DNA from 4 places in the Pseudomonas sp. E315 genome. Region 2 is predicted to be linked to each of the others. Evidence: predicted binding sites of a transcription regulator. Region 2 holds the regulator's gene; each other region holds the start of a gene.
The links. The regulator FliA, encoded in region 2, starts transcription of late flagellar genes. The targets are predictions, from matches to a motif close to CTAAAGTTTNNNNNNNNNNNGCCGNTAA.

Region 1 (7,884 bases), on a different contig from region 2:
TCCGATGTACTCGCCTAATCTGACTATGCTGCTCTCTGGCAAGCTATTTAACTCTCTCAGGCACCTTGCTGGAGACTTTATGCGCTTAATTGCGTGCGCTTTGATGCTAGTGGCGCTGCACTGCCAGGCACGGCCCGAACCTTTGCGCTTCTCGATTGCTGACAGTTGGGCCATGCCTATGGTGCAGATCGAGAACGACCAACCGACTCAGGGGATCATGTTCGACATGATGCTGAGCCTTGCCCGACATGTTGGGCAGCCTGCCGAGTTCCATGTACTTGCCCGGGCGCGCTTACAAAATGCACTGCTGCATGGCGAAGTGGACGTCAGGTGCTTTGTTGCCCAGTCCTGGGTAGCAGACACGGCTGGGGATTACATTTGGAGCTTGCCGTTTATTGAGCAACGCGATGTTCTGGTTAGCCAGCGCAAAATGATGCGTCCGGTCAATCCACACACTTTGACCCATCAGCCCATTGGCACCGTGCTCAACTACATTTACCCATCGTTGCAGCCGCTATTCGATGCAGGCCAATTGCAGCGAGACGATGCGCGAAGCCAAGAGCAAGTGCTGCAAATGCTCAGGGCTGGGCGCTTTGACTACGCCGTGAGTAATCAGTGGACGCTTGACTGGTTCAATCAGCACCTCAAGCCCGAGCAACAGCTGCAGGCTGTGGCGGTGCTGCAAGAACAGACCTTGGGCTGCCTGATTAGAAACGACCCCAAGCTACCGATTCAAAAAATCCTTGGGGCTCTGGCCCAGATGAAAAACAGTGGCGAAATCGAACAGATTATTTTGCGGCACACCTCACCCGCCGATTTCGCAGCGCAACCTACCGATTAAAACGCGCCACCAACGCCCGTAGCCCAGTCGATATTCGCTCCAGCTCAGCGCCTCGAATGACCGCTGCATTGGCATTTTGTGCAGTGTTTTGCACGGTTTGCGCCACATTGTTGATTTGTCGTGACACATCTTCCGCTACGTAGGTCTGCTCTTGGGAAGCCGCAGCCATTTGTTGGCTCATGTCGGTGATGCGCTCCACGGCCTCGCGAATGCCTTGCAAAGCGTTCTGCGCCTCCAGCACCTGACGAACGCCCTGCTCAGCTTCTTCAATGCCCAAACTGGCAATTTGAACAGCATCGTTAGCGCCCGCTTGCAGGCTTTCGATGATGCCCTGAATTTGCCCTGTTGATTCGCGGGTCTTGCCAGCCAGCGCGCGCACTTCGTCTGCCACCACTGCAAATCCACGACCTTGCTCACCGGCGCGAGCTGCTTCGATGGCAGCATTTAACGCCAGCAAGTTAGTTTGATCCGCAATGGCACGAATCATCTCAGCAGCCGCCATGATGGCTTGGGTTTGACCCGCCAGATTACCCACAGCGTTATTAATCTGACTGACTGTATTGGCCAACAACTGGATTGCATCACGGGTGGTGCCTGCCACCTGACTGCCCTGCTCAGCCAGTTGATTGGCCGTATTGGCCTCGACAGCCGTTTGCTGCACATGCGCCGCCACCTCTGTGATAGACGCTGCCATTTCGGTCATGGCAGCGGCAGTCATGTCGGTTTCTGCCCGTTGTTGGAGCAACGCCTTTTCGGTGTCGCTGGACAACTGACTGGAATCAGCCGCCGCCTCGGCCATCTGATTGGCCAGATCCAGCAGGCGGGTGAGCGCGGTTTTAAGGCGCGCCTCCTCGCTGATTAAAATCATCTGCAATTGTGCGACCGGCCCCTGAGTGTCGCTGTAAACCATCGCACTCACTGAATCAGAGAATGAGTCTGGAACACCTTTAACCACGCGCTTGATCTGCCGCCCCACACGGCTATGCCCCCAAACGCCCACCCCCACAAACAAAGCCGCCGTAACACTCTGTGCCATCCAGCCAGGTAACCAGTAAGCACTGGCGATTGACACGGCTGCTGCCGCCACCGGCAGCGCCAACACACTCAGAAACTGCGTCGCCTGAGTTAACGTCGACGCGCCAGACTTGCCATCACGCAGACGCGCATAAAGCGCCTCAGCGCGTGCAACCTGCTCGCGAGTCGGTTTGACGCGTACCGACTCGTAGCCCACCACGCGATTGGCTTCAAGAATCGGGGTTACGTAAGCACTGACCCAATAGAAATTACCGTTCTTACAGCGGTTCTTCACAACCCCCATCCAGCTGTGCCCGGCTTTGAGATAGCGCCACATAAGCTCGAACACAGCCGCGGGCATATCCGGGTGGCGCACAAGGTTGTGCGTGCTGCCAATCAGCTCACTCTGAGTAAAACCGCTCATGGCAGCGAAATCAGCATTGCAGTACGTGATGTGACTATGAGTATCGGTGGCCGATATCAGCCGCTGATGCTCCGGAAAAGTTTGTTCAACACCGGTCACCGGAAGATTAATACGCACGGTTAAATTCCATCTGAGATCAGCCCACCTTTGCGCACTGAGATAAAAAACAAATCACCCATAAAACTGCTCACACAATGATTAAATATGAGATTTTAATAATCGGACAGGCGATGTTATCCATTGGCCGGCAACCAGCAACGGTTAGAAGACACTTAAAGAGTGACGTTATTTTACGAGCTAAATTCTATTTTGCAAGAAACCACGCACCCACAGTCAGATGTCAACTCTCGCCAGAACATTCACGCATGACTGCCTACCTCACTTAAACGATGTTCAGCACCTTGCAGAAACACTTCTCATTAACCAAACCCGCAAAAGCCCCGGGCTAGAGAGCCCGCGACACATAGCGTCATGCAGACAGAAAAAACTGTGTTTTTAAGAATCGTCTTAAATACATTCCATACTTAACCTTTTAAAGTAATAACTCTATTAACTTTTAACTGGTATTCACTAAGTCAACACACCCATAAAAAATAACTAAGCACTTACATCAGCCCTTAATACGACACCTATAAGTGGCACCCACATACTAAACCGCCGGTATGGAGCATTCCATAACGGCCAATTAGCGTGCATAAAAAAGGCCTGGGTAATTCCGCACCGCCTTACTTTAATCAATTCAATTAATAGTTGATTTTTTATGGCGCGCACAATAAATCGCAACAGAGCCTAGAGCGCTATTGAGAAAGCGGAGATAAATAGACGCCACGAACGCGCTGACTGCGCTTCGATTCAAAATTTAAGAATTTTTGTTTTGACCCAAAACCCTGCTCATTTGAGGGCTTTGAAATGGAGGCAACCCCACCAGCCACACCCCGGCACACAATGTTCCCGCTGTGGCTGCTTCCTTCCGGATCTGACCAGGTTCACGGGTAATCGTTGCGGAGGGACCGATAGGGTCACCATAACAACATCCGCCTAGCAGCGAACGGCGCCATTGTACCTGTCTGACGAAAAGTTACAACCGCTGCTGCAAGAATAAAAAAATGAATAGGCTCAAGCACTTGGATCTAAACCCAATCATGGGTCATGCAGCCCGAAAAACAGCTCGACGCGTACCGCAATAGCCGAAGGCTGCGCATGATGGCGCAGCCTTCGCAAAACGTGCCCGATCAGATGAGACAGCGGGCACGGCCTCAGCCTGCGGCAACGCCCTGCTCGTTCAAGAACGCCACAAACGCCTCTTCATCCAACACCTTAAGCCCCAACTCATTGGCCTTGACCAACTTTGATCCCGCTCCCGGCCCGGCGACGACACAATGGGTCTTGCCCGAAACCGAGCCCGAGACTTTAGCGCCAAGGCCTTCGAGCTTGTCTTTGGCGATATCGCGGCTCATCAATTCCAACGAGCCCGTCAACACCCACGTCTGCCCTGCCAGCGGCAAACCTTCGACGACCTTTTTCTCGCTTTGCCAGTGCATGCCGAAGTCTCGCAACTGCGCTTCGATTGCCAATGCCGTCTGAGCATTGTCAGGATTGTCGAAAAACTCACGCACAGCCTTGGCTTGCTTTTCAGGCAGCGCTTGGCGCATATCAAGCCAATCCGCCTCGATCACTGCCTGCAGGGAGCCAAATTTTTCGGCCAACTTTTGCGCACCGCCTGGTCCAACGAACGGAATATGCAGTTTATCGATCAAGCCACCCAAGGTTGCGCTGGCCGCAAACTCAGCACTTAACTCACCTTGATCCTGCAACTCAAGGCCACGCGCCAGCAATTGGGAGATCACTTGCTGATTATGTGCATCGTTGAAAAAGCTATGGATCTCGTGAGCGACTTCAAGCCCTACATCCGGCAAATAGGTCAACACTTGCGGCAATGCGCGCTGCACGCGCTCCAACGAGGCCAACGAGCGCGCCAGCACCTTGGCCGTCTCTTCGCCTACATCTGGAATGCCCAAAGCATAAATGAACCGCGCAAGCCCGGGGCGTTTGCTGTCAGCAATAGCAGCCAACAGATTTTTGCTCGACAGCTCAGCAAACCCTTCCAGATCCACAATCTGTTCAAAGGTGAGGGTGTACAGATCAGCAGGCGAGCGAACCAGGCCCTCATCCACCAACTGCTCGACCGATTTTTCACCCAACCCTTCAATATCCATCGCCCGGCGCGACACAAAGTGAATGATGGCCTGCTTAAGCTGAGCACCACAGGCCAAGCGCCCGACACACCGATAGACAGCGCCTTCGCTGACTGTTTCGCGGCCTTTGCTGCGCTTGATCAACTGCGTACGTTCAACGTGCGAACCGCATACCGGGCAACTCTCAGGAATATGCACGGCGCGAGCATGCTCAGGACGACGCTCCAGCACCACTTGCACCACTTGCGGAATTACATCACCCGCACGGCGGATAATCACCGTGTCGCCAATCATCAGCCCCAAGCGCGCCACTTCGTCCATGTTGTGCAAGGTTGCATTCGAGACCGTAACCCCAGCCACCTTGACCGGCTTGAGCCGTGCCACTGGCGTAACCGCCCCCGTGCGACCGACCTGGAACTCCACATCCAGCAGCTCGGTCAGCTCTTCCATGGCCGGGAATTTATGTGCAATTGCCCAACGCGGCTCGCGCGCCCTAAAGCCCAACTCGCGCTGCGAAGCCAAGCTGTTGACCTTGAACACAACACCATCGATTTCATAAGGCAATGAGGCTCGGCGCTCGCCGATATCACGGTAGTACTCCAGACATTCAGCAATGCCCTTTGCCAGCTTCAACTCATGGCTAATGGGCATACCCCATTCCTGCAACTGCTTGAGGTTGCCGATGTGCGTGTGTGAAAACTCTTCAGAGACCTGCCCTAACCCGTAGCAGCAAAATTCCAGCGGGCGACTCGCTGTGATTTTCGAATCCAGCTGACGCAAACTGCCTGCAGCGGCGTTGCGCGGATTAGCAAACGGCTTGGCACCGGCGGCCAGCTGCGTCTCGTTGAGACGTTCAAAGCCGGCCTTGGACATGAACACTTCGCCGCGCACCTCTAACACCTGCGGCCAGCCACTGCCATGCAACTTGAGCGGAATGTTACGCACCGTCCGTACGTTGACACTAATGTCTTCGCCCGTAGTGCCATCACCCCGAGTGGCACCGCGCACCAATACACCATTCTGATACAGCAAACTAACGGCGAGCCCATCGAGCTTGGGCTCGCAGCTGTATTCCACTTCGGCACCGCCACCAAACAGATCGCCCGCCGGTAAATCGAGACCTTCGCTGACACGGCGATCAAACTCACGCATGTCTGTTTCATCAAAGGCGTTGCCCAGGCTCAGCATGGGCACTTCGTGACGCACTTGCGTAAACGCCGCCAATGCAGCACTGCCGACACGCTGAGTCGGTGAGTCAGCCGTCACCAGCTCCGGGTGCTCAGCTTCGAGCGCCTTGAGTTCACGAAACAGACGATCGTACTCGGCGTCAGGAATGCTCGGCTCGTCAAGCACGTGGTAACGGTAGTTATGCTGATCCAGTTCAGCACGCAGCTCTAGAATTCGGGTATTAGCGGCGGTCATCGGGGGCGTTCTCTCACAAAGCAAAAGAGCAGCCGTGGCTGCTCAGTGCGTTAAATCATCTGCTATCAAGGCAGAAGCCGGCAAGCCGACTCCTACATATTTCAGCGTTTCTGAGTCAGGGCGCGGCGCTCAAATTCAACGATACGCTGACGATAGTGCTCAATAGTCTGAGCCGTCAAAACACTGCGCTGATCGTCCTTGAGCTCACCATTGAGTTCTTGGGACAGTTTGCGGGCAGCCGCCACCATTACATCAAACGCTTGCTTGGGGTGACGTGGGCCAGGCAAACCCAAGAAGAAACTCACCGCTGGCGTGCTGAACAAATCAATATCGTCCAGATCAAATACGCCCGGCTTGACGGCGTTAGCCATAGAGAACAGAACCTCGCCATTGCCAGCCATGCTTTCGTGGCGATGGAAAATGTCCATCTCACCAAAACGCAAACCGCTTTCCAGAATGTTCTGTAGCAAGGCCGGGCCTTTGAAACCAGCAGGATCACGACTGATGACACTGATCACCAGCACTTCCTCTGCAGCCTGAACAGGCTCTTTTGCTTCTACAGCCGTCGACACGCTTGGGCTGGAGCGGGTGCGTGACTTGGTTTCAGCAGGGAAATCATCATCGCGCGCGCTGATGCTCGGGCCGTCATCATCCAGATCAAGATTGAGGTTCAGGTCGCCTTGGCTCGGCTCGCTACCACGCTTGCTGCGCTTGGAGCCTTTGTCGCGGGCAGTCATGCTCACGGAAGGCAAGTCATGTTCGTCCAACTGAGGCTCTTTATGCGTGGGCGTATCCAGAACCCGTGGCGGGCCCAACAGCTCAGCGCTGGTGTCCTCATCCGGGACATTGGAAAAGCTGCGATCAAGCCGAAACTTGAGCTTGCCCTTGCCGCCACGCATGCGGCGCCAGCCATCAAAAAGAATACCGGCGATGACCACTATGCCGATGACGATCAGCCACTCGCGCAGACCGATTTCCATGTAATCCCGTGCCCCTAAAAAATGATTCTATAAAAGAAGAGCCTAAAGCCCTTTAAAACGTGGCGCCAACTCTATGTTCTGAATGGCGTTTTGCCCACGTACAAAAAAATTAGACGTTAAATTAGCACGACCAAAGATAACTTTACACCGTCTGTCGCATTGAGCTAGATCGATATAGCCATTTGCCTGTACGCCAAATCAGTTTTAATCCTTGGAAATTTCCTTAAACAAGAAAATTCTGGCCTTACTTGCTTATAGCTCAAGCGTCGACCATTGCCATTGCCTCCTCAACATCAACTGCCACCAAACGGGAGCAGCCCGGCTCGTGCATGGTTACGCCCATCAATTGATCAGCCATTTCCATGGCGATCTTGTTGTGCGTGATGTAGATAAATTGCACCGTCTGCGACATCTCTTTTACCAACCGGGCATAACGCCCCACGTTGGCATCATCAAGTGGCGCATCCACTTCATCGAGCATACAAAACGGTGCAGGGTTGAGTTTAAAAATGGCAAAAACCAATGCCAATGCCGTCAACGCTTTTTCCCCGCCAGACAGCAAATGAATCGTGCTGTTCTTCTTGCCCGGCGGCCGCGCCATGATCGTTACCCCTGTATCGAGTAGATCTTCGCCCGTCAGTTCCAAATAAGCGCTGCCACCACCGAAAACTTTTGGAAAAAGCGCCTGTAATCCACCATTTATCTGATCAAAGGTGTCTTTGAAGCGACTACGGGTTTCTTTATCAATTTTGCGAATAACGTTTTCGAGGGTATCAAGTGCTTCAACCAAATCGGCATCTTGAGCATCCAGATAACGCTTACGCTCCGATTGCTGCTGATATTCATCAATGGCCGCCAAGTTAATCGCGCCCAATCGCTGAATTCGCGCAGCAATGCGTTCTAATTCCTCTTGCGCTTGCTGCTCATTGACTTCATTGCTCAAGGTGGCGAGCACCCCGTGCAAGTCATAGCCGTCTGCCAGTAATTGATCATGTAGCGCCGTGCGCC
Region 2 (7,884 bases):
GCCAGATTGGCTTTAACGATTGCCATCGGCATGCCGTAGATGACGCAGCTGGCTTCGTCCTGCGCCCAGACGTTACTGCCGCCCTGCTTGAGCAGACGCGCACCTTCACGGCCATCCGCGCCCATGCCGGTTAACACCACCGCCAGAACTTTGTCGCCGTAGGATTTAGCTGCCGAACCAAAAGTGATGTCCACGCAGGGCTTGTAGTTCAGACGCTCGTCGCCCGGCAGGATGCGTACCGCGCCGCGACCATCGATCATCATCTGCTTGCCACCCGGCGCCAGCAGCGCCAGCCCCGGACGCAGAATGTCGCCGTCTTCAGCTTCTTTGACGCTGATGCGGCACAACTTGTCCAAGCGCTCGGCAAAGGCTTTGGTGAAGGCAGCCGGCATGTGTTGCACCAACACAATCGGCGCAGGGAAGTTGCCCGGCAATTGAGTCAGCACACGTTGCAGGGCCACAGGCCCGCCGGTTGAAGTACCAATGGCCACCAACTTGTAGGCCTTGCGCTTTGGCGCAGGCGACGTGGCTGCAGCAACGGGTGCGCTACGGCTGGCAATTGGCGTGGTGCGAGGAGCAGGCGGCGTTGGCGTGGCAAAACTGTTCGTAACAGGCGCTGCCACAGGCTGCGGCGCTGCTGGCGGCTGTGGCGCGCTGTAGCTGGAAACACGCCGATTGCTGCGCGAAATGCTGTGTACTTTTTCGCACAGTAATTGCTTGACCTTCTCGGGGTTACGCGAGATGTCTTCGAAGTTTTTCGGCAGAAAATCCACAGCCCCAGCGTCCAGTGCATCCAGCGTAACGCGAGCACCTTCGTGTGTGAGCGAGGAGAACATCAGCACGGGGGTCGGGCTGCGCTGCATGATGTGCCGCACTGCCGTGATGCCATCCATCATTGGCATCTCGTAGTCCATAGTGATCACGTCTGGCTTGAGCGCCAGCGCCTGATCAATGGCCTCCTTGCCGTTGGTAGCGGTGCCGATCACTTGAATCGTCGGATCAGACGATAGAATTTCCGTGAGACGGCGGCGGAAAAAGCCCGAATCGTCCACCACCAAAACCTTGACTACCATAAACACTCCGTTAGGCAGCGCGAGGCGCAACCGCCCCGCTCCACCAGAATCAAATACGCCGTGCGGCGTAGCGCTTGAGCATGCTCGGAACATCCAAAATCAAGGCAATACGGCCATCACCTGTAATGGTGGCTCCCGACATGCCCGGCGTGCCCTGAAGCATTTTGCCCAACGGTTTGATGACCACTTCTTCTTGACCAACCAACTGATCGACCACAAAGCCGATGCGCTGAGTGCCCACCGAAAGAATCACCACATGCCCTTCACGCTGTTCTTCATGGGCGGCAGACGCCACCAACCAGCGCTTGAGGTAGAACAAAGGCAGCGCTTTATCGCGCACGATCACCACTTCCTGACCGTCCACCACGTTGGTGCGCGACAGGTCGAGGTGGAAGATTTCGTTTACGTTGACCAGTGGGAACGCAAACGCCTGATTGCCCAGCATCACCATCAGCGTCGGCATGATCGCCAGTGTCAGCGGCACCTTGATCACGATCTTCGAGCCTTGGCCCAAGGTCGAGTAAATATTGAGCGAGCCATTGAGCTGGGCGATTTTGGTTTTCACCACGTCCATGCCCACACCACGACCCGACACGTCAGAAATCTCGGTTTTAGTCGAGAAGCCCGGCGCAAAAATCAGGTTGTAGCAGTCGGACTCGCTCAAGCGGTCAGCAGCGTCCTTGTCCATCAAGCCTTTTTTGACCGCGATGCCACGCAGCACATTCGCATCCATGCCCTTGCCGTCGTCAGAGATCGACAGCAGGATATGGTCGCCTTCTTGCTCAGCGGACAGAATGACGCGGCCGCAACGGGACTTACCGGCGGCTTCACGCTCTTCCGGGGTTTCGCACCCGTGGTCGACCGCGTTACGCACCAAGTGGACCAGCGGATCGGCCAAAGCCTCGACCAGGTTTTTGTCCAGGTCTGTTTCTTCGCCTACCAGTTCCAGGTTGATTTCTTTTTTCAGTTGACGCGCCAAGTCGCGAACCAAACGCGGGAAGCGACCAAAGACTTTCTTGATCGGCTGCATGCGGGTTTTCATCACCGCGGTTTGCAGATCTGCGGTCACCACGTCAAGGTTGGACACCGCCTTGGACATGGCCTCGTCGCTGCTGTTAAGCCCCAGACGCACCAAACGGTTACGCACCAACACCAACTCGCCCACCATGTTCATGATTTCGTCGAGGCGCGCAGTGTCAACCCGCACAGTGGTTTCGGCTTCGGAGGCGACCGGTTTGTCAGGGTGTGCAGCCGGTGCGCGGGCCGGGGCCGGACGCGGGGCTGCAGCTTCAGCCTTTTTCGCTACCGGAGTTGCTACAGCTGCCGGGGCTGCAGCGGCAGTTGCCGCAACCACCGGGCTTTCGGCAGAAAACTTGCCTTTGCCATGCAGCTCATCAAGCAGCGATTCGAATTCATGGTCGCTGATCAGCTCGCCCTTGCCAGCTGCGGGTGGGGTCGAAGCTTCTGGCGCAGAGGTGTCCAGCGCATCAGCGCTGAACGAGCCCTTGCCGTGCAACTGATCAAGCAAGGCTTCGAATTCGTCGTCTGTAATGTCATTGCTGGCCGCAGCGGCCGGGGCAGCTTCACTGACGGGGGCCGCTGAAGCCACAGCATCAGGTGCAAACTGGCCTTTGCCGTGCAATTGGTCGAGCAACGACTCAAACTCGGCATCGGTTATTTCGTCGCTACCCGTCGCCGCGACGGCTGCGGGCTGAACAGGTGCGGCCGCGGCTGCTTTGACCGCATTGAGCGAGTCCAGCAGCAGTTCAAATTCGTTATCGGTGATATCACCGCCTTCACTGGCAACAGGCGCCTGAGCAACTGGTTCAGGCGTTGGTTGTGCCACTTCAACCGGCTGAGCAGACGCAGGCTCGGCCAAGCGTGCCAGCGCTGCCAACAATTCAGGCGTCGCGGCCGTGATTGGGCTGCGCTCACGCACTTCGCTGAACATACCGTTTACAGCGTCCAGGGCTTCAAGGACCACGTCCATCAGCTCGGAGTCGACCCGTCGTTCACCCTTGCGCAGGATGTCGAACACGTTCTCGGCGATGTGACAGCACTCCACCAACTCATTGAGCTGGAGGAAGCCGGCGCCCCCTTTTACAGTGTGAAAACCGCGAAAAATTGCATTGAGCAAGTCAGCGTCATCTGGGCGGCTTTCAAGCTCGACCAGTTGTTCGGACAGTTGCTCTAGAATCTCGCCGGCTTCAACCAGGAAATCCTGAAGGATTTCTTCATCGGCGCCGAAGCTCATGTAGGTGCTCCTTGAAATAAGGTCTTTGAGCGTCGGGCAACACTGCCCGCACGCCTACTCGAAACCTAGAAACCTAAACTGGATAGCAAATCGTCTACATCGTCCTGACCGGACACGACGTCATCACGCTTATCGGCATGAATCTGCGGACCTTCACCCTGAGTCAGGTTTTTTTGCGGATTATTTTCAGCGAGCAGTGCATCACGGTCATGTTCGATCCCCGCAAAGCGGTCGACCTGGCTGGCCATGAGCACGAGTTTAAGCAAGTTACCTTCGACTTCGGTCACCAACTGCGTCACGCGTTTGATGACTTGGCCGGTAAGGTCCTGGTAATCCTGAGCCAACAGGATGTCGTTCAGATTACTGGCCACAATGTGGCTTTCTTCTTCGCTACGTGTCAGAAAACCGTCAACACGCCTCGCTAACTCGCGAAACTCTTCAGCACTGATTTCGCGGCGCATAAAACGCCCCCAATCAGCACTCAATGCTTTAGCCTCGGCCCCCAAACTGTTGACGATGGGCGTGCTGCTTTCCACCAAATCCATCGTCCTGTTAGCGGCCGCTTCCGTAAGGCGCACAACATAAGACAAACGTTCGGTCGCATCCGTGATCTGGGACACTTCTTCGGCTTGCGGCGTGCTCGGATCGATATGGAAATTGACGATTGCGCTGTGCAACTCACGCGTCAATTTGCCCACTTCCCGATACAAACCGCGATCGCGGGTTTGGTTCAGTTCGTGAATCAGTTGCACTGCATCGCCGAACTGGCCTTTTTCAAGGCTTTCGACCAATTCGTGAGCATGTTTCTTCAGGGTCGACTCAAAGTCTCCCTGGTTTGATTCTTTATGCTCCATAGCACCCCCGTGACGAATCGATCAGCCGATGCGCTCAAAGATCTTTTCGATCTTTTCTTTGAGTGCCAAGGCAGTAAACGGTTTGACGACATAACCGTTAACCCCGGCTTGAGCCGCTTCGATGATCTGCTCGCGCTTGGCTTCAGCCGTCACCATCAGCACGGGCAAGTGCTTGAGTTTTTCGTCGGCACGCACGTGGCGCAGCAGGTCAATACCGGTCATGCCCGGCATGTTCCAGTCAGTCACCAGAAAGTCGATATGCCCCTGATTGAGGATCGGCAACGCTGTTGTGCCGTCATCTGCTTCCACCGTGTTGGTGAACCCAAGGTCACGCAGCAGGTTTTTAATGATCCGCCGCATCGTTGAGAAATCATCAACGATGAGGATTTTCATGTTCTTGTCCAATTCGACCTCCAAGCAGTCTTAAACGCGCTCAGCACCTGGGCGCGCCATTCAATCAATTCGGTATACATGCCACGTTAAAACCCGTAGGAGCGAGCGTGCTCGCGATGCAGGCGACACGGCGTATCAATCAACACGCATCGACTTTCATCGCGAGCACGCTCGCTCCTACATAAATTCAAAACCTACCGGTATCAGCGTGCTCGCCATTCCGCCAAACGCCCGCGCAAACGCGCCGCACATTGGCTATGCAACTGGCTGACTCGCGATTCGCTGACACCCAGAACCTCACCGATTTCTTTGAGGTTCAGCTCTTCGTCGTAGTACAGCGCCAATACCAGTCGCTCACGCTCCGGCAAATTGGCGATCGCCTCAGCCAATGCGGCCTGAAAGCGCTCGTCTTCCAGGTCTCGCGAAGGCTCAAGGTGAGCGCTGGCGCCGTCCTCGTGCAGCCCTTCATGCTCGCCGTCCTGTAACAGGTCGTCGAAACTGAACAGGCGGCTGCCCAGGGTGTCATTCAAAATCGCGTAATAATCATCAAGGCTTAACTGGAGTTCGGCCGCAACCTCGTGATCTTTAGCGTCACAACCGGTTTTTGCTTCAATTGCCCTGATTGCATCACTGACCATGCGGGTATTGCGGTGTACCGAGCGTGGGGCCCAGTCGCCCTTTCGCACTTCATCAAGCATCGCGCCACGGATACGAATACCCGCGTACGTCTCGAAACTCGCGCCTTTGGTTGCGTCGTACTTGGTGGACACTTCAAGCAGGCCGATCATGCCCGCCTGGATCAAGTCTTCGACTTGCACGCTGGCTGGCAAACGCGCCAACAAGTGGTAGGCAATACGCTTGACCAAAGGGGCGTAACGTTCGATCAGCTCATATTGGCTGTCACGCGACGACTTGCTGTACATGCGATAGCCACTGGCTGTCATAAGACCGGTCCCGCACTCGTTTGCTGCACCAGTCGCTCAACAAAGAACTCCAAGTGCCCGCGTGGGTTGGCAGGCAAAGGCCAAGTGTCAACTTTTTGGGCAATTGCCTTGAAGGCCAGCGCGCATTTGGAGCGAGGGAAGGCTTCGTAAACAGCGCGCTGTTTTTGAACGGCTTTGCGTACACATTCGTCGTAAGGCACTGCACCGACATATTGCAGGGCCACATCCAAAAAGCGGTCCGTCACCTTGGTCAGCTTGGCAAACAGGTTGCGGCCTTCCTGCGGGCTTTGCGCCATGTTTGCCAACACACGGAAGCGGTTCATGCCGTAGTCACGGTTGAGCAGTTTGATCAGCGCATAAGCATCGGTAATGGAGGTCGGTTCGTCACACACCACCAGCAACACTTCTTGGGCGGCGCGCACAAAACTCACCACTGAATCACCAATCCCGGCAGCGGTGTCAATCACCAGCACGTCCAGGTTGTCGCCGATGTCACTAAAGGCCTGAACCAGACCGGCGTGCTGCGCCGAACTCAGGTGCACCATGCTCTGAGTGCCCGAAGCCGCCGGCACGATACGAATACCGCCGGGGCCTTGCAGCAACACATCGCGCAGCTCGCAACGGCCCTCAACCACGTCGGCCAGGGTAAATTTTGGGGTCAGTCCCAGCAAGACGTCGACGTTAGCCAACCCAAGGTCAGCGTCCAGCAACATGACTCGTCTGCCCAGCTCGGCAAGAGCCAGCGACAAGTTGACTGAAACGTTAGTTTTACCGACGCCACCCTTGCCGCCGGTCACTGCGATCACCTGTACGGGATGCATGCTGCCCATGATCTTTCTTTACCTTGTCTTACTTAGACGCGGCTACAGAGGTTGGCTGCGCGTTCCGCACTGGAACAAAACCTTGCAGGCCATCAATGTAGGTACATTGCAACGTAATCATTACTCGCTCAGCCGACTCGTTTGGAGGGGCTGTGATAAATATCAGCAAACATATCGGCCATAGCTTCTTCGCTTGGCTCTTCCTGCATTTGCACACTGACCGCACGGCTCACCAATTGGTGACGACGCGGCAAGTGAAGATCATCCGGGATACGCGGGCCGTCGGTCAGGTAGGCCACCGGCAGCTCATGACTGATCGCCAAACTCAGCACTTCACCCAGGCTGGCGGTTTCATCCAGTTTTGTCAGAATGCAACCGGCCAACCCACACCGTTTGTAGCTGTGATATGCAGCCGTTAACACCTGCTTTTGGCTGGTGGTGGCCAATACCAAATAGTTCTTGGCTTTAATACCGCGCCCGGCAAGGCTTTCGAGTTGCAGACGCAACGCCGGGTCGCTGGCTTGCAAGCCCGCCGTGTCAACCAGCACCACACGCTTGCGCACCAACGGCTCAAGGGTTTGGCCCAAAGACTGACCCGGCGCGACGTGAGTCACCGGCACATTCAAGATGCGGCCCAACGTTTTGAGCTGCTCCTGCGCGCCAATCCGATAGCTGTCCATGCTCACCAAGGCGATATTCTGCGCGCCGTATTTGAGCACGTAACGCGCGGCCAGCTTGGCCAGCGTGGTGGTCTTGCCCATACCCGCCGGGCCGACCATCGCAATGACGCCGCCCTCTTCCAGCGGTTCAAGTTCCGGGGTGGCAATCATTCGCGCCAAATGCGCCAACAACATGCGCCAGGCTTGACGCGGCTCTTCAATTTCGGCGACTTGCTCAAGCAAGTCACGAGACAGCGGCCCCGACAACCCAATGCGCTGCAAGCGGCGCCACAAGTTAGCTTGTGCAGGCTTGCTGCCTTGTAGCTGATTCCAGGCCAGCGACCCCAACTGAACCTCTAGCAACTCACGCAAGCCATTGAGCTCAAAGCGCATGGTGTCAAAAGCGCGCTGATCCATCGACGGTGCAACGCTGGGCGCTGGGCGCGGCGGTTCTTCAAAGGTTGGCTCAATCAACGGCTCGGCGGCGGTCAGCGGCAAGCCGGCAAACAGCTGGCGACTGACTTCAGCATCGCCTTCACCGCGCAGGCTCAGCTCGGCCTGAGCCGAAACAATGCGCGATTGGGTCTTGCGCAGCTCTTCTTCAAGTTCAATGTTTGGCACACGCGGGGCCAGCGCGGACAGTTTGTAGTCCAGCGCAGCCGTCAATTCAACACCGCCTGCAATGCGGCGGTTACCAATAATGGCGGCATCAGCCCCCAGCTCATCACGAACCAGTTTCATGGCCTGACGCATATCGGCGGCAAAAAAACGCTTCACTTGCATAAACCAAACCTCAGCCGTTAGGGCCTACTGTCGCAACGATGGTGACTTGTTTGTTATCAGGTATTTCCTGGTACGCCAGCACATGCAGGTTTGGCACCGCCAA
Region 3 (7,884 bases), on a different contig from region 2:
TGATGGCTGCGGAAATTTGCATCGGTCGCCCATAAAGATTGCTCAACGTGCCTAAACGGCTGTGGTCCTTGTAGTTGTCACCTGGGTGCAACACCGTCACGACCACAAAGCCTTTACGCGCCAGCGATGTCACAAGGTCATGCAAAGCAAGCGGTGTACCGGTATTGCCGTGCGACAGTACCAACAAGGGATAACGGCCCATCGCAATTTTGGCGTTTTTGGTGGCATTGACTTTATAACTGCCGATTTTGCTTTGCCCTTCAACCCCCTTTGAAGGGTAAAAGGCGATGGCATGCATCGGCTGATCATCGAGCGGGTCAAGAAACGTCAGGTGATGAAACCCCACACTCCAGTGCATGGCCGGCTCGGCCTGCACCCACATCGGGCAGCTTATAAAGACAAAAGCCAGTACCACGCGCAGACGCATCATGCTTGCTCACCTTCAATGGCGCGTGCTTTAAGCGCGCGTGGCCCAAATACCCACTCTTACCTTTTGCACATCTCAAGCCATCCTGTTTGGGCCAGACAAAAAAAACTCCATACCCAGGATGCGTGCCCAGAGTACAGAGTTTAGTGAATGAAGCGGCTTACGCTGCGCTGAACAAATCTTCATTAATTTGTGCGTGCGCATCGTTCATGGCTTTGCTACGCACCTCATCGCCATACGCCAAGCCATGGGCACGAACGAACTCGACATCGGTGATGCCCATGAAGCCCAACATGACTTTCAAGTAATCCTCGTGAGCGACGCCCGTAGACTGCCCTACGTGCAAACCACCGGAGGTCGAGACGACGATTACTTTTTTGTTACCGCACAAGCCTTCCGGGCCTGCTTCGGTGTAACGGAATGTTTGTCCGGCGACCGCAATACGGTCGATCCAGGCTTTAAGTTGGGTAGGAATGGTGAAGTTGTACATCGGCGCGGCAATAACCACGGCATCAGCGGCCAAAAATTGAGCCAATGTATCGCCACTCAACTGAGCTTCATGTTTTTGCGCGGCATCTCGCAGCTCTTCAGGTGTGCCCGCTGCCACCAAGGTTGCCGCAGAGAAGTGAGCGATGGCTTCAGAAGCCAGGTCGCGATAGTTGACCACAACACTTGGGTCGGCGGCCTGCCAAGCCTTCACGACTTCGTGGCTTAACTGACGTGAAGCCGAGTTGTCGCCCAGAATGCTGGAATCGATATGCAGAAGTTTCATGGTGATCTCCAAGTGAGGATCGCGACTGGGCGATCAAGTGGTGGCAATCCTACCTGTCAAAGCAATCGACGATAAGTAAGGCAAAATGCGATAGTTCGTCCCATCCATAGGACAGTGAGGCCGTGCATGCAGGATCTGAACGATCTTTATTACTTCGCCAAAGTGGTCGAAGCCGGTGGTTTTGCGGCGGCCAGCCGCATGTTGGGTATTCCAAAGTCCCGATTATCGCGTCGAGTCGCCGAGTTGGAAGATCGCCTTAACGCCCGCCTGTTACAACGCACTACACGTCAACTCAAGCTGACAGCGGTTGGCGAGCGCTATCTAAGCCATTGCCAAGCCATGTTGCTGGAAGCAGAAATGGCGGACGAGGCAGTTGCCAGCATGTCCAGTGAGCCCCGTGGCCGTTTGCGGGTGTCATGTCCTGTGGGCTTGGCTCATGAAATTATGCCGGGGGTTATCAGCTCGTTTCTCAGTGCCCACCCTCACGTACAACTTGAGGTCATCCTGCTCAATCGTCGTGTTGATCTGGTCACCGAAGGCATTGATGTCGCGTTACGGGTGCGTGAGTCAGGTGATGAAGACCCGCTGCTGGTGACCCGCCGACTGCGCCAAGCGCAAACCGTGATGGTCGCCAGTCCTCAATTTGCCAGGGATTGGCCGGTCAACAGCCCTGCTGACTTGAAACATATTCCCTTACTGGGTGCGCTTGAGGCCGACCGAATGGTGCATCTGCGCATGCTCGACGATCAAGGCCAAGCGTGCGATTTAGTGCTTGAAGCCAGATTGGGGGTCGATGATTTTATTGTGCGTAAAACCTGTGCCTTATCCGGCTTGGGCTTTACAGTGCTGCCCATGATGTATTGCGAACAAGAACTCAAAAACGGCCAGTTGGTGCAGTTGCTGCCAGGTTGGTCATTGCCTGGCGGTTGGCTGCATGCGGTCTACCCGCACCGGCGTGGCTTAATGCCAGCTGTGCGGACATGGATTGAGCACTTGGTGGAATCATTTGAGCGTTGTGGAGACAAGCTGCTATGACACGCACAATCATGAACAAACAACAGGTTGCCGCGTTCTGCCTCAGCTTGCCCGGTGTTCAGCAAGACATTAAGTGGGGCGGGGTTGAAGTGTTCTTTGTTGACCAGAGCAAAATGTTTGCCCTGTTCAATCTCAACGCTGAGGGACTTTCGTTCAAAGTCGAAAAAGAGTTGTTTTTGGGTTACATCGATCGTCCGGGCATACGCCCATCGCCTTATTTGGCGAGGGCGTACTGGATCAACATGCAAGCGCCCTACCCGATGGGCGCTGAAGAACTGCAAGACTTACTGCGGCGCTCTCATCAGTTGGTGGTCAGTAAACTGCCGAAAAAACGCCAGACAGGCTTACTGATCTAAGCGTTTAGAGATCCAGAAAGGTCATTTTCAGGAACAGCACGTCAATCCATACCGCCCAATGCACGGCCACGATCAGCCAAAACCAGATCTGGTACGACAGTTTGCGCGTTTTGTGACGAAACATTTGTTGCGCCACCAACGCTCCCGGCCAGCCACCTAGTAGCTCAACACCGTGCAGCACTTTCTCAGGGGTGCGCCATTGGCCGGCTTGGGCCTGATGCTTGTCGTACCAATACAGGCCAAATGCGAGCACGCTGGCAACCCCATACGCCAGCAACGGAATACGCGTTATCCCCGTTAGCCACAAGCTTGCGGCCCCCCCTAGCGGCACCGCGCACAACAGCGCGAAGACCAGTAGCTTTAGCTTCAAGCTGCGAATGGGTTGGCGGTTGTTGCCCGGCATCCCCACGTACTCGCGGCTGTTATGGGCTGATTTTTTCACGCTGATGCCGCCGACCAATTGATCCAGCCGAACTGCCAAGTGGCCAAAATCAACAAACCAAATGCAATGCGATACCAAGCAAACGCTGCATAACTGTGGTTGGAAATAAACTTGAGCAAGGCCCGCACAGCAATCATCGCGAAGATGAACGACGTCACAAAGCCAATCGCAAACACTGGCAAGTCGTCAGGTTGGAACAGGTGACGGTACTTGTAACCCGAATAAACAGCGGCCCCTACCATCGTCGGCATGGCCAGAAAGAACGAGAACTCAGTGGCGGCTTTACGTGACAAACCAAACAGCAAGCCACCAATAATGGTCGAGCCCGAGCGCGAGGTGCCGGGAATCATCGCCAGGCACTGCGCCAACCCGATTTTCACGGCGTCTTTCCACGTCATGTCGTCCACTGTTTCGGCGTGGATCACATGCTGACGACGTTCAGCCCACAACATAATCACGCCACCGATCACCAGTGCCGCAGCAACAGTAATGGGGTTGAACAAATATTCATGAATCACGTCAGCGAAAATCACGCCCAAGACAACCGCAGGCATCACGGCAATGATCAAGTTGACCGTAAAGCGCCGCGCGCTGGGCTGTGTGGGTAAGCCAACAACCACATCAAGAATCTTGCGTCGAAACTCCCAGACCACGGCCAGAATGGCGCCAAGCTGAATAATGATGTTGAACGCCATTGCTCGTTCGCCACCGAAGTCGAGCAAGTCAGCAACAATGATTTGGTGGCCTGTGCTGGAAATGGGCAAAAATTCCGTCAGGCCTTCTACCACTCCGAGAATCAACGCCTGTGCGGCAGTCCAAAGATCCATTGTTCCCCCATGAACCCTGCGTCGTGCAGGGTAAAAAATAGTCTGTGTTGGCCTGAAGTTCATCGCCGCGGGGTGAAAGTCAGGTGGTTAGGGTCGCCAAAATGGCGTGAAAAAAGTGTCTGAAATCAATAAAGATTCAGCTTTCTGCATTCCGGCCGAGATCCTATCAGACACGTTCCCATTTCGCTGCTATGACATTAGACGCAAGTAGCATGGGTTTGGTCTGCTAAGCATGCTTGGATGCAACTTAGTGACTACGACAAGAAGAATAAGAGGTGACGGTTCTATGAATACCTTACGCAGGTTGTCCATCAGTCAGCGTTTGTGGCTGATCTTGGTTGTGTCTATGACCATGCTGCTGGCATTGGGCTTATTAATGCTCAATCAAATCCATGACGACCTTTATGAAGGCAAAGCTCAAAAAACCCAGCACGTAGTGCAAGCCGCCAGTGGCATTCTCAACTACTACCACGGCCTGGAAACGGCCGGCACCTTGAGCCGTGAAGCCGCGCAACAGCAAGCACTTAGCGTGGTGAGCCAGTTGCGCTACGACGACGATGACTACTTCTGGATCAATGACCTGCGGCCCTACATGGTCATGCACCCCACTAACGCCAAGCTCGACGGCAAAGACCTGTCAGCCATCAAAGACCCGGACGGGTTTGCGATTTTCAACGAAATGGCCAACATCGCCAAAGCCAAGGGCTCAGGCACAGTCGACTATCGCTGGCCCAAGCCGGGCTCTGATGCTCCCGTACAAAAAACCTCATACGTGCAACTGTTTGAGCCTTGGGGCTGGGTGATCGGCTCAGGTGTGTATATCGATGACATGCAGGCCGAATTCTGGGGCCAAGTGTGGCAAGCGTGTTGGGTGGGTCTTGGCATAGCCATCATCATGGCGGCGCTGGTCACATTGATGGCCCGTAGCATTGTGCGACCACTGCAAGATGCCGTGCAGGCGATGGCCAATATTGCCAGCGGTGAAAGTGACCTTACCCGTAGCCTCGATACCCACGGGCAAGATGAGATCACGCAACTGGCCCAACACTTCAATGCTTTTGTCGCCAAACTGCGCAAAGTGGTGAACCACCTGCAATCCACCGCTACTGCTCTGGAGCAGTCGTCGACTGAGTTGGGCAATGACGCGACACAAGCCCAGCAGCGCAGTCAGCAGCAAGCCTTGCAAATGGACCAAGTGGCCACGGCCATCAATGAAGTGACTTACGCAGTGCAGGATGTTGCAAAAAACGCAGAACACGCCGCCAGTGAAATGCGAGGGGCTCAGGTGCAGGCCGAGCAAGGCCAGCAGAACATCGACAGCAGCCTGAGCCAAATCGCAGAGCTGTCGGTCACTATCAATCAAGCCGTTGAAGTGATTCGCACCCTGGCCACACAAAGCAGCGAAATCGGCAGCGTACTTGAAGTGATTCGCTCCATAGCCGAACAAACCAACCTGTTGGCACTTAACGCCGCCATTGAAGCTGCACGGGCTGGTGAGCAAGGGCGCGGCTTTGCGGTGGTTGCTGATGAAGTCCGCCTGCTGGCCCAACGTACCCAACAGTCGACCGCTGAAATCCAGTCGATGATTGAAGGCCTACAGAAACACTCAGAGGCTGCCGTGAACGTGATTGGCAACAGCAGCCGCGCGTCCCAGCTGACCATCGAGCAAGCCACTCAAGCGGGGCAAACCCTGAACAGCATTGCCCTGGCGTTGAGTAACCTCAATGGCCTGAACGCTTCAATCGCCAGCGCCACATCTCAACAGGCGCACGCCATTGAAGACATCAACCACAACGTGACCCAAGCAGCGGGCCTTTCGCAAAGCACGGCTCAAGCGGCTGAGCAGTCGAACTCAGCCAGTGTTCACCTCAAGGAACTGAGCGTGCAGCTCAATGGACTCATGCACCAGTTCAAGGCCTGAAAAACTCCGGCGGCGCAGTCTCAGACTGCGCCGCCGGTTTCGCCTGTCACTTGCCTTCTCGCGGCATAAAAGCCTCATCCACCCGCGCCAAATCCTGTTCGCGCAGGGTGCCCGCGTAAAAATGCAACTTGGTCCAAGCCAGTAGGTAGTCGTAACGGGTTTGTGCCAAATCGCGACGCGTGCTGTACAGCTGCTGCTCGGCGTTCAAAGCATCAAGGTTGACCCGCTCACCACCAAGAATGCTTTGGCGCGTGGACACGACCAATGCCTGCGCCGAAGTCAGGGCCTTTTGATAGGCGCGTAACTTGCTCACTCCGGATTGGCACGCATTGAATTGACGGCGCAGCTCAATCAGGGTTTCACGGGTTTTACCTTCCAGTTCGTATTCCACTTGCGCCAAGTTGCTGCTGGCTTGGCGCACAGAGGCCGACACCCCGCCACCGGCGTATAAAGGCATGCTGATCTCAATACCGATGGTGTTGGTGTCGTAACGCTGGTTGTAGGTGTTGCCGCTGTCAGACTCCATTTGACGCACGCTGGCATAGGCATTGAGCTTGGGCAAATGGCCTGCACGGTTTCGTTCAACTTCATAGCGCGCCACTTCCAGTGCTTCGCGTTGGGAGGCTAAAACAGGGTTGTTGGCCAGCGCCAGTTCATGCCAAGTCGAATAGGTGGCTGGCTCCAGCGCAAATGAGTTAAACCCTTCAGCCAATGGCATTAACGCGTGGATATCCACGTATGCCACACCGATCAAAGCCCCCAGTTCACGTAGCGCCGCGTCCTGTTCATCCTGTGCTTGAATTTCTTCTGCGGTGGCCAGTTCATAACGCGACTCGGCCTCCAGAATGTCAGTACGCGTGCCCTCACCTTGGCGAAACATGTGTTCGTTCTGTCGAAACTGTTGCTCGTAGGCCTTTTTCTTGGCTTGCGCGTTGTCGATTTGGTCCTGAGCAAACAGCGCTTGGGTGTAATGGGTGAGTACCCGCACCAACAGCTCTTGGCTTTTACTGCGAAAGTTTTCATCCGCAAACAGAGCCTGTGCGACGCCTTTTCGGTAGTTGGCATAGGCTTCGTAGTCGATTAGCGGCTGCTGCAACATAAAGGTCGAACCATAGCTGTTGTAGTTGCGATCCTCATGAGAGTCGCCACGTTCATTAAAGTAGGTGGCTTTGGAGTTATTACGGCCCTTGTTGTAGTTGTACGACAGTTTGGGCAACAGGCCTGCGCGGCCAATAATGCGATTTTCCAGGCCTGCGTCGCGCTCTTTCATGGCAGCGAGAAACTCGGGGTCATTGCGCAGGGCCTGTTCGTACACCTGAAACGGCCCCATCGCCTGCACGCTGGCAGCCATGCCAGCCCACAACAGCAACGCCACACTCAACATTGAAGCTCTTTTCATACGTCGCAACATCCTATTGCTCAGTCAACGCAGAACCTGCGCGATCCAACAGTGGTTTAAACAGGTAGTTGAGCAACGAGCGCTCGCCGGTGCGCACAAACATCTCAGCGGGCATGCCGGGTTTGATCACTAAACCATTAAGTTGCTCCAACGCCAGATCACTGACCGAACTGCGCAGCACGTAGTACGGCATACCGGTCTTTTCATCGAGCATCTGGTCCGCCGAAATCAGACTGACCTCTCCTGTTACCCGGGGTGTGCGGCTTTGGTTGAATGCAGTAAACAGGATGTCTACGGGCAATTGGCTGCCTACTTTGTCCACCAAATTGACCGGCAGGCGCCCTTCTACTTCCAACCGCGTGCCCTGCGGCACGATTTCTAGCAAGGTTTCTCCGGCTCGTACCACAGCGCCTTCAGTGTGCACGCCCAGATTCACGGCAATGCCATCAGACGAGGCGTTTATTTCGCTGTGTTGCAGATCAAAGCCTGCGGAGGTTAGCTGTTGCTCCAACGTCAAACTCTTGAGCTGAGCCTCGGCCAACTGGCTGCGCACTTCTTTTTGATACTCATCAATGTGCTGGGCCAGCTTGAGGCGGGACTCAAGAATGCCTTGCTCAATACGCCCACTTTCCCCCGTGCTTTGGGCCAAGTCTTGCTGCACTTGCGACAGTTGACGTTCGTACTCCATCAAGCGATTGCGCGGGA
Region 4 (7,884 bases), on a different contig from region 2:
GTCGCCCCACTCGGCATCGGTGCAGGTGTTGGGATCGAGTGGGCGCGGGATGTGCGCTTGGCCAGAAGCGTGAAATTCCTCTTCGGAGCGCAACTCGCCGCAATGGGGACAGAAGATATGCAGCATGGGTGTTTCTCCTGTTAGTGAGCGACAGCGGCCGCGCCGTGTTCGTCGATCAATGCGCCGTTGTAGAACCGATCAATGGAAAAAGGCGCCGCCAACGGGTGCATTTCACCTTTGGCCAAGCTGGCAGCAAATACGTTGCCCGAGCCCGGCGTGGCCTTAAAGCCCCCCGTGCCCCACCCGCAGTTGAAGAACAGATTCGGCACCGGGGTTTTGGAAATGATGGGGCAGGCGTCTGGCGTGGTGTCGACGATGCCGCCCCATTGGCGATTCATGCGCACGCGGGACAACACCGGAAACATTTCAACAATCGCCTGAAGCGTGTGCTCGATCACCGGGTACGAGCCGCGCTGGCCGTAGCCGTTGTAGCCGTCGATACCGGCGCCGATCACCAAGTCACCTTTGTCGGACTGGCTGATATAACCGTGCACGGCGTTGGACATGATCACGCTGTCGATAATCGGCTTGATTGGCTCCGAGACCAGCGCTTGCAACGGGTGCGACTCAATCGGCAAGCGAAACCCGGCCTGACGCGCCATGTGCCCGGAGTTGCCAGCCGTGACCACACCTACGCGCTTGGCGCCGATAAAGCCTTTGTTGGTTTCGACGCCAATGCACACGCCGTTCTCCTTACGAAAGCCGAGCACTTCGGTTTGCTGAATCAAGTCCACGCCCAGCGCATCAGCGGCGCGGGCAAAGCCCCAGGCCACGGCATCATGCCGGGCCACACCGCCACGCCGTTGCACCGTGGCGCCCATCACCGGATAGCGGGTGTTTTTTGAGCAGTCCAGGTATGCAATTTCGTCCGCCACTTGCTTGGCATTCAACAGCTCGCCATCTACGCCATTCAGACGGTTGGCGCTCACCCGACGCTCCGAGTCGCGCATGTCTTGCAGGGTGTGACACAGGTTGTACACCCCGCGCTGGGAAAACATGACGTTGTAGTTGAGGTCTTGGGACAAGCCCTCCCAGAGCTTCATCGCATGCTCATACAGGTGCGCCGACTCGTCCCACAAATAGTTGGAACGCACGATGGTGGTGTTGCGCGCGGTGTTACCTCCGCCCAACCAGCCTTTTTCGACCACCGCCACGTTGGTGATGCCGTGCTCTTTGGCCAAGTAATACGCGGTCGCCAGCCCGTGTCCGCCGCCACCGACAATCACCACGTCGTAGACTTTTTTCGGTGTGGGTGTGCGCCACATTTTTTGCCAGTTTTCGTGGTGGCTGAGGGAGTGCTTGAAGAGGCCGAAGCCTGAATACCGCTGCATAGGGATTACTCCAAACTGTGCTCAGCAATAAAACGCAAACACGGCGCGTTGGTTGCAATGGGACTTGCCCTTTGAGCCTGATGGTAGAGCCGACGCACAACCCTCAAATGCCTATGGACGCCACACAAAGGTGCGTTTACGACATGCCTCACCCCGCGGGAGCTGCCGCAAGCTGCGATCTTTTGATTTATAAAGATCGCAGCCTGCGGCAGCTCCCAAGCAAAGCGGGCGGGGTGGTTTTGGGCTGGTTCTTTCGTAGGTGATTTCCACCGCGATAGACGTGTCTGTGCACTCGCAAGATTCTTGGATAAAGTGCACGACAATCTTCGACCACGGAACCGGGAAATGACTGACAAGAGCCAACAATTCGCCAGCGATAACTACTCCGGTATCTGCCCCGAAGTCTGGTCCGCTATGGAGCAAGCCAACCTTGGCCATCAGCGCTCTTATGGCGACGATCAATGGACACTGCGCGCAGCTGATGACTTTCGTAAGTTGTTTGAAACCGACTGCGAAGTGTATTTCGCGTTCAACGGCACAGCCGCCAACTCACTGGCGTTGGCGTCGCTGTGCCAAAGCTTCCACAGCGTGATCTGCTCTGAAACGGCCCACGTCGAAACAGACGAATGCGGCGCCCCGGAGTTTTTCTCCAACGGCTCCAAACTGCTGACGGCCCGCACCACGGGCGGCAAGATCACCCCAGAGTCAATCCGCGAAATCGCCCTTAAGCGCAAAGACATTCACTACCCAAAACCGCGCGTGGTGACCATCACCCAAGCCACCGAAGTGGGCAGCGTGTACACCCCCGATGAAATCCGCGCCATCAGCAGCACCTGCAAAGAGCTGGGGCTCAATTTGCACATGGACGGCGCACGCTTCTCTAACGCCTGCGCGTATTTGGGATGCACGCCCGCCGACCTGACCTGGAAAGCCGGAGTGGATGTGCTGTGCTTTGGCGGGACTAAAAACGGCATGGCCGTGGGCGAAGCCATTCTGTTTTTCAACCACGACTTGGCAGTGGATTTTGACTACCGCTGCAAACAGGCCGGGCAACTGGCCTCGAAAATGCGCTTCTTGTCAGCGCCGTGGGTGGGCTTGCTGGAAAACGACGCGTGGCTCAAACATGCCCGTCATGCCAACCACTGCGCACAATTGCTGAGCGAGTTGGTGAGTGACATTGCGGGGGTTGAGTTGATGTTTCCGGTGGAAGCCAATGGCGTGTTCCTGCAACTGTCGGAACCTGCGGTGGCGGCATTGACAGCCAAGGGCTGGCGTTTTTACACCTTTATTGGCAACGGCGGCGCGCGCTTTATGTGCTCGTGGGACACCGAAGAAGCCCGCGTGCGCGAATTGGCCGCAGATATTCGCGAAGTAATGGCAGGGTAACGAGGGGGTAAAAACTGTAGTCGCTGCCGCAGGCTGCGAAGGGTTGCGAAGCGGCCCGCTTTTTGAAGACCCTGCGGTTCTTATCGCAGCCTTCGGCAGCGACTACAGTGTTTGGCGAACAGTCAGGATTGACCCAGTGTTCGCTCAATCACATCGACCGTGGCGCTGACTTGCTCTTGATAACGGTCGAGTTCCTGTTTGTGGCTCAGTTGCAACTCAATCTGCTGCGAACACAGATTCAGTGCTGCCAGCACCAGCAGTTTGTCCCCGATCAAACTCGGGTACTTTCGTTTCGTTTCGGCCAGGGCGGCTTTTAACATGACCGTGGCCGCCATCAGGGTTTTTTGCTCCCCTTCCGGCGCTTTGATCGTGTAGTCGTTACCCAAAATCGAGACGACATTTACACCGTCTCTGTCCACGCTCATGCGTTGACAGGGCTCACGCTTACGCGCTCAACCAGTGCCTGAATGCGTGCTGCGGTTGCGCCTTGCTTCTCTTCTTGCTCCATCAGGCTCAGTTGCAGGCTTTCGTTTTCGTCTTTGGCCTGAGCCAGTTCAGCGTTCAGTTGTGCGTTGGTGTCCAAAAGCTCTTGCTTTTGTTGAACCAGGTCGCTGACCAGTTGTTCCAGTTTGCTAAGGGATGATTCCATCATGGTGGTGATCTCAAGCAGTTTCAGAGGGCGCGTACGATAAAGAAAAGTCACCTTCTAAGCTAGGGTTATTCGGCCGCAAAAGCCCTATTTAGCTAGTGGCGACGATCCTTAAGCCCCCTAGTGACTGTGCTTTTACAACTAGGTTCCCGCCCCTTGTCGGCAAAGCCCCGCCTGCGACAAAAGCGCACATTCCGTTCAAGACTTTAGTCTTATGACCGATACGTCTCATCTACCTGCCAAAAACATCGCACGGATTGCGCGCTCCCCTTCAGGAACCATCATGTCTTTACGCAATATGAATATCGCCCCGCGCGCCTTTTTAGGGTTTGCGCTGATTGGCACCTTGATGCTGATTTTAGGGGCCGGTGCGCTGCTCCAGATGAGCAAAATCCGCACGGCGGCTCAAGAAATCAGCACCAGCAGCGTGCCGAGCATTCAGAGCCTGGACGACTTCACACAACTGACTCTGCGCCTGCGGGTGCTGTCATATCGTTTGCTGATTAACCGCGAACCCGATGTACAACAAAAAACCCTGGAGCTGTTGGACCTGCGCAATCAGCAGATCCGTTCGGCGCAACGTGAGTACGAGAAGTTCATCACCAGCGCGCAAGAACAGACGGCCTACGATAAGTATCAGCAACTGTTGGGCCAGTACCACCAACTCGAAGACCGCATGCGCAGCCTGTCGCGCAATAACGAGGTTGATCAACTGCGCGAGCTGCTCAACAGCGAACTATTGAGCAACTCCGAAGAAATCAACAAAACGCTTAACGATCTGATGAACATCAACAACCAGCAAATCGTCGAAGCCAACGATCACTCCAACGACATGTATTCGGCAGCGATCAAGCTGGTGGTGTTCCTGCTGATACTGGCCACTGCGCTGACCATCGTCTGTGCCTTGTTGCTGACTCGCAGCATTACCCAGCCAATTGCTCAAGCGCTGGCAGCCGCCGAAGCCATTGCCGAGGGCAACCTGACGCTACCGATCAAAGCCGATGGCAGCGATGAAGCTGGCCGTTTGTTGCAGGCGATGGCCAAGATGCAAGGCAAGCTGCGTGACACGCTGCAACGTATTTCGGGCTCTGCGACTCAGTTGGCCTCGGCAGCTGAAGAGCTGAACTGTGTCACTGAAGAAAGCGCCAAAGGGCTGACTCAGCAAAACAACGAAATCGAGCAAGCCGCTACCGCCGTCAACGAAATGACCAGCGCTGTTGAAGAAGTCGCACGTAACGCTGTCAGCACATCTGAAGCCTCGCAAAGCGCAACAGCCTCCGCTGGCGATGGTCGCGATCTGGTGCAAGAAACCGTCAACGCCATCGAGCGTATGAGCGGTGACGTGCAAAGTACTGCCACGCTGATTGGCAACTTGGCCACCGAGTCGCGAGACATTGGCAAGGTGCTGGACGTGATTCGCGGTCTGGCGGACCAAACCAACCTGCTGGCCTTGAACGCTGCCATTGAAGCCGCACGCGCAGGCGAAGCCGGCCGTGGCTTTGCCGTAGTGGCTGACGAAGTGCGCGCCTTGGCACACCGCACTCAGCAATCGACCAGCGAAATCGAACGCATGATCGGCAGCATTCAGGGCGGCACCGAGCACGCGGTGGACTCGATGCGTAACAGCACCGAGCGCGCCGAGTCGACCCTTAGCATCGCCAAAGGCGCAGGCCTGGCGCTGGAAACCATCAACAGCGCGATTGTTGAAATCAACGAGCGCAACCTAGTAATCGCCAGTGCGGCCGAAGAACAAGCCCAAGTGGCCCGCGAGGTGGATCGCAATCTGGTCAACATCCGCGATTTGTCGGTGCAATCGGCTACAGGCGCCAGCCAAACCAGCTCGGCCAGTAACGAATTGGCGCGTTTGGCAGTAGACCTCAACACAATGGTTTCGCGCTTTAGCCTGTAACCAACGCTTGCAGAAGCTGGCGATCTTTTGAGTCTTTAAAAGATCGCAGCCTTCGGCGGCTCCTACGCAAAGCGCGGTTTGCCCATTAGATATGTAGGAGCTGGCGAAGCCTGCGATCTTTTGAGTCTTTAAAAGATCGCAGCCTTCGGCGGCTCCTACGCAAAGCGCGGTTTGCCCATTAGATAGGTAGGAGCTGGCGAAGCCTGCGATCTTTTGAGTCTCTAGAAGATCGCAACCTCCGGCGGCTCCTACGCAAAGCGCAGTTTGCCCAATAGATATGTGGGAGCTGGCGAAGCCTGCGATCTTTTGAGCCTCTAGAAGATCGCAGCCTCCGGCGGCTCCTACGCAGAGCGCGGTTTGCCCAATAGATATGTAGGAGCTGGCGAAGCCTGCGATCTTTTGATCTTCTTGGGCCAGCGCCCACGGGTCAGGTCAAAACTCGATCCGCACGTCACCCTTGGGCACGCTGCAACACGACAGGATGTAGCCTTCGGCCACGTCCTCGTCGGTGATGCCACCGTTGTGCTCCATCTCAACATCCCCGCCCAGCTTCAACACCTTGCACGTGCCGCAAATGCCCATGCCGCAAGCCTTGGGAATCAGCAGCCCGAGTTTGGCGGCGGCAGCATGCACGGTTTCAGCCGGGCCAACACGAATGCTCTTGCCAGACGACGTGAACTCAACCTGATTCAAGTCCGCAGCATCCAGCTGCGGCGCATCCGCCGCCTGCTCGGCTTGCTCCACTGCGTCGGCCCGCGCCTCAGGTGGCGTGGCACCGAATGACTCCTCGTGATACCGGCTCATGTCATAACCGTTGGCCTCAAGCAGTCGCTTGACCGCACTCATGTACGGCGTTGGCCCGCAGCAAAACACTTCACGCTCCATAAAGTCCGGCGCCATCAGCTCCAGCATTTTTTGATTCAAATAACCGCGATACCCCGCCCACGGCTCACCCAGCCCATGTTTTTCACAGATCAGGTGCAGGCTGAAGTTGTCGATACGCGATGCCATGTGCTCCAACTCGCGGTGGTAAATGATGTCTTTGGGCGAGCGGGCACTGTGGATAAACACCATGTCGACATTGGCATTGGTGTCGTAAAACCAGCGCGCCATCGACATCACAGGAGTAATGCCCACGCCGCCACTGAGGTACAGCACCTTGGGGCTCGGTGCATCAATGGCATTGAACAACCCGACCGGGCCATGCACCGCCAACTCCTGACCTTCAATCAGGGTGTCGTGCAGCCAGTTAGAGACCCGCCCGCCGGGCACACGTTTGATGGTGACCGAAAAGCTGTAAGGCACCGATGGCGAGCTGGAGATGGTGTACGAACGCATCACCGGCTCGCCGTCGATTTCCAGCTCCAGGGTCACGAACTGCCCCGGCTTGAAGAAAAACAGAATGGGTTGGTCGGCCATAAAGCAGAAGGTGCGCACATCCCAGGTTTCCTGAATCACTTTGACGCAGCGCACGATGTGTCGACCGTTGGCCCAGGTCTGGGTGTTAACCGGGTACAGAAAGCTGTTGGACATGGGCTTCTCCACGGCCGACAGCCGGCCTGTTGATGACGATTCTGCGCATGCCCCGAAGCAACCATTTATCTATTCGCGACATTGGCATGCTTATCGCGACCAGCCCCTGACAACAGGGGCTGGCGCGTCGGGAACAGATGGGGCCATGTCGCCCGCAGATATGGCCGCAAGCAGCTTCAACCGCACACTCAGCGCCACTCACCAGCGTTTACTGCTTTGCCTTGCGTCGTAACCCGATCAGCCACTTTTGGGCCACCTCCAATGGCCATGAGGACTTCAACGATGGACGTCACCGCAACCTTGAGCTTGGGCGATCCACTGGAACCCGCACGCAAGGCCACCGCCGAGATGCTGCACAACCGTGAGCGTACCTTCTCGCTGCCCCAGCCGTTTTATAACGACGAGCGCCTGTTCGACATCGACATGCAGGAGATCTTTCAGAAGGAATGGCTGATCGCAGGCATGACCTGCGAGATCCCGACCAAGGGCAACTTTTTGACCCTGCAAGTGGGCAAAAACCCGATCATTGTGATTCGCGGCGCCGAAGGTCAGGTGCATGCGTTTCATAACGTGTGTCGCCATCGCGGCTCACGGCTGTGCACCACCGAAAAAGGCAAGGTCGCCAAGCTGGTGTGTCATTACCACCAGTGGACTTACGAACTGGACGGACGCCTGCTGTTTGCAGGCACAGAGATGGGTGCCGACTTTGACATGAAGCAATACGGCCTCAAGCCGGTAAACGTCAAAACGGCGGGGGGTTACATCTTTATTAGCCTGGCCCAGAACCCGCCCGCTATCGACGAGTTTCTCGCCACGCTCGATCACTACATGGAACCCTACGACATGGAAAACACCAAGGTGGCGATTCAAACCACCCTGGTGGAAAAAGCCAACTGGAAGCTGGTGCTGGAGAACAACCGCGAGTGCTACCACTGCAACGCGTCACACCCTGAACTGCTCAAAACCCTGCTCGAATGGGACGACGTAACCGACCCACGTGCCGATCAGGCGTTCAA

Region 1: a site for FliA is predicted at 2,517-2,544, ahead of ACZRJQ_RS19085 (methyl-accepting chemotaxis protein). Genes of this name have one in related genera too.
Region 3: a site for FliA is predicted at 4,062-4,089, ahead of ACZRJQ_RS16580 (methyl-accepting chemotaxis protein). Genes of this name have one in related genera too.
Region 4: a site for FliA is predicted at 3,624-3,651, ahead of ACZRJQ_RS08950 (methyl-accepting chemotaxis protein). Genes of this name have one in related genera too.

The regions. Positions count from the first base shown of each region.
Region 1 covers NZ_JBUZPJ010000016.1:10,148-18,031, reverse strand. The annotation lists gene ACZRJQ_RS19090 (substrate-binding periplasmic protein) at 80-841, shown strand; gene ACZRJQ_RS19085 (methyl-accepting chemotaxis protein) at 831-2,396, opposite strand; RNA gene ffs (signal recognition particle sRNA small type) at 3,199-3,295, opposite strand; gene ligA (NAD-dependent DNA ligase LigA) at 3,536-5,896, opposite strand; gene zipA (cell division protein ZipA) at 5,998-6,876, opposite strand; gene smc (chromosome segregation protein SMC) at 7,136-7,884, opposite strand, start outside.
Region 2 covers NZ_JBUZPJ010000001.1:91,514-99,397, reverse strand. The annotation lists gene ACZRJQ_RS00485 (protein-glutamate methylesterase/protein-glutamine glutaminase) at 1-1,073, opposite strand, end outside; gene ACZRJQ_RS00480 (chemotaxis protein CheA) at 1,123-3,327, opposite strand; gene ACZRJQ_RS00475 (protein phosphatase CheZ) at 3,393-4,181, opposite strand; gene ACZRJQ_RS00470 (chemotaxis response regulator CheY) at 4,203-4,574, opposite strand; gene fliA (RNA polymerase sigma factor FliA) at 4,778-5,518, opposite strand; gene fleN (flagellar synthesis regulator FleN) at 5,515-6,348, opposite strand; gene flhF (flagellar biosynthesis protein FlhF) at 6,468-7,781, opposite strand; gene flhA (flagellar biosynthesis protein FlhA) at 7,792-7,884, opposite strand, start outside.
Region 3 covers NZ_JBUZPJ010000012.1:36,142-44,025, forward strand. The annotation lists gene ACZRJQ_RS16550 (alpha/beta hydrolase family protein) at 1-430, opposite strand, end outside; gene ACZRJQ_RS16555 (FMN-dependent NADH-azoreductase) at 588-1,199, opposite strand; gene ACZRJQ_RS16560 (LysR substrate-binding domain-containing protein) at 1,326-2,234, shown strand; gene ACZRJQ_RS16565 (MmcQ/YjbR family DNA-binding protein) at 2,246-2,590, shown strand; gene ACZRJQ_RS16570 (DUF1294 domain-containing protein) at 2,595-2,993, opposite strand; gene ACZRJQ_RS16575 (undecaprenyl-diphosphate phosphatase) at 3,029-3,859, opposite strand; gene ACZRJQ_RS16580 (methyl-accepting chemotaxis protein) at 4,146-5,780, shown strand; gene ACZRJQ_RS16585 (TolC family outer membrane protein) at 5,827-7,191, opposite strand; gene ACZRJQ_RS16590 (HlyD family type I secretion periplasmic adaptor subunit) at 7,193-7,884, opposite strand, start outside.
Region 4 covers NZ_JBUZPJ010000005.1:4,750-12,633, forward strand. The annotation lists gene ACZRJQ_RS08925 (sarcosine oxidase subunit delta) at 1-126, opposite strand, end outside; gene ACZRJQ_RS08930 (sarcosine oxidase subunit beta family protein) at 141-1,391, opposite strand; gene ACZRJQ_RS08935 (threonine aldolase family protein) at 1,737-2,777, shown strand; gene ACZRJQ_RS08940 (cell division protein ZapA) at 2,900-3,202, opposite strand; gene ACZRJQ_RS08945 (hypothetical protein) at 3,199-3,429, opposite strand; gene ACZRJQ_RS08950 (methyl-accepting chemotaxis protein) at 3,710-5,335, shown strand; gene gbcB (glycine-betaine demethylase subunit GbcB) at 5,768-6,868, opposite strand; gene gbcA (glycine-betaine demethylase subunit GbcA) at 7,151-7,884, shown strand, end outside.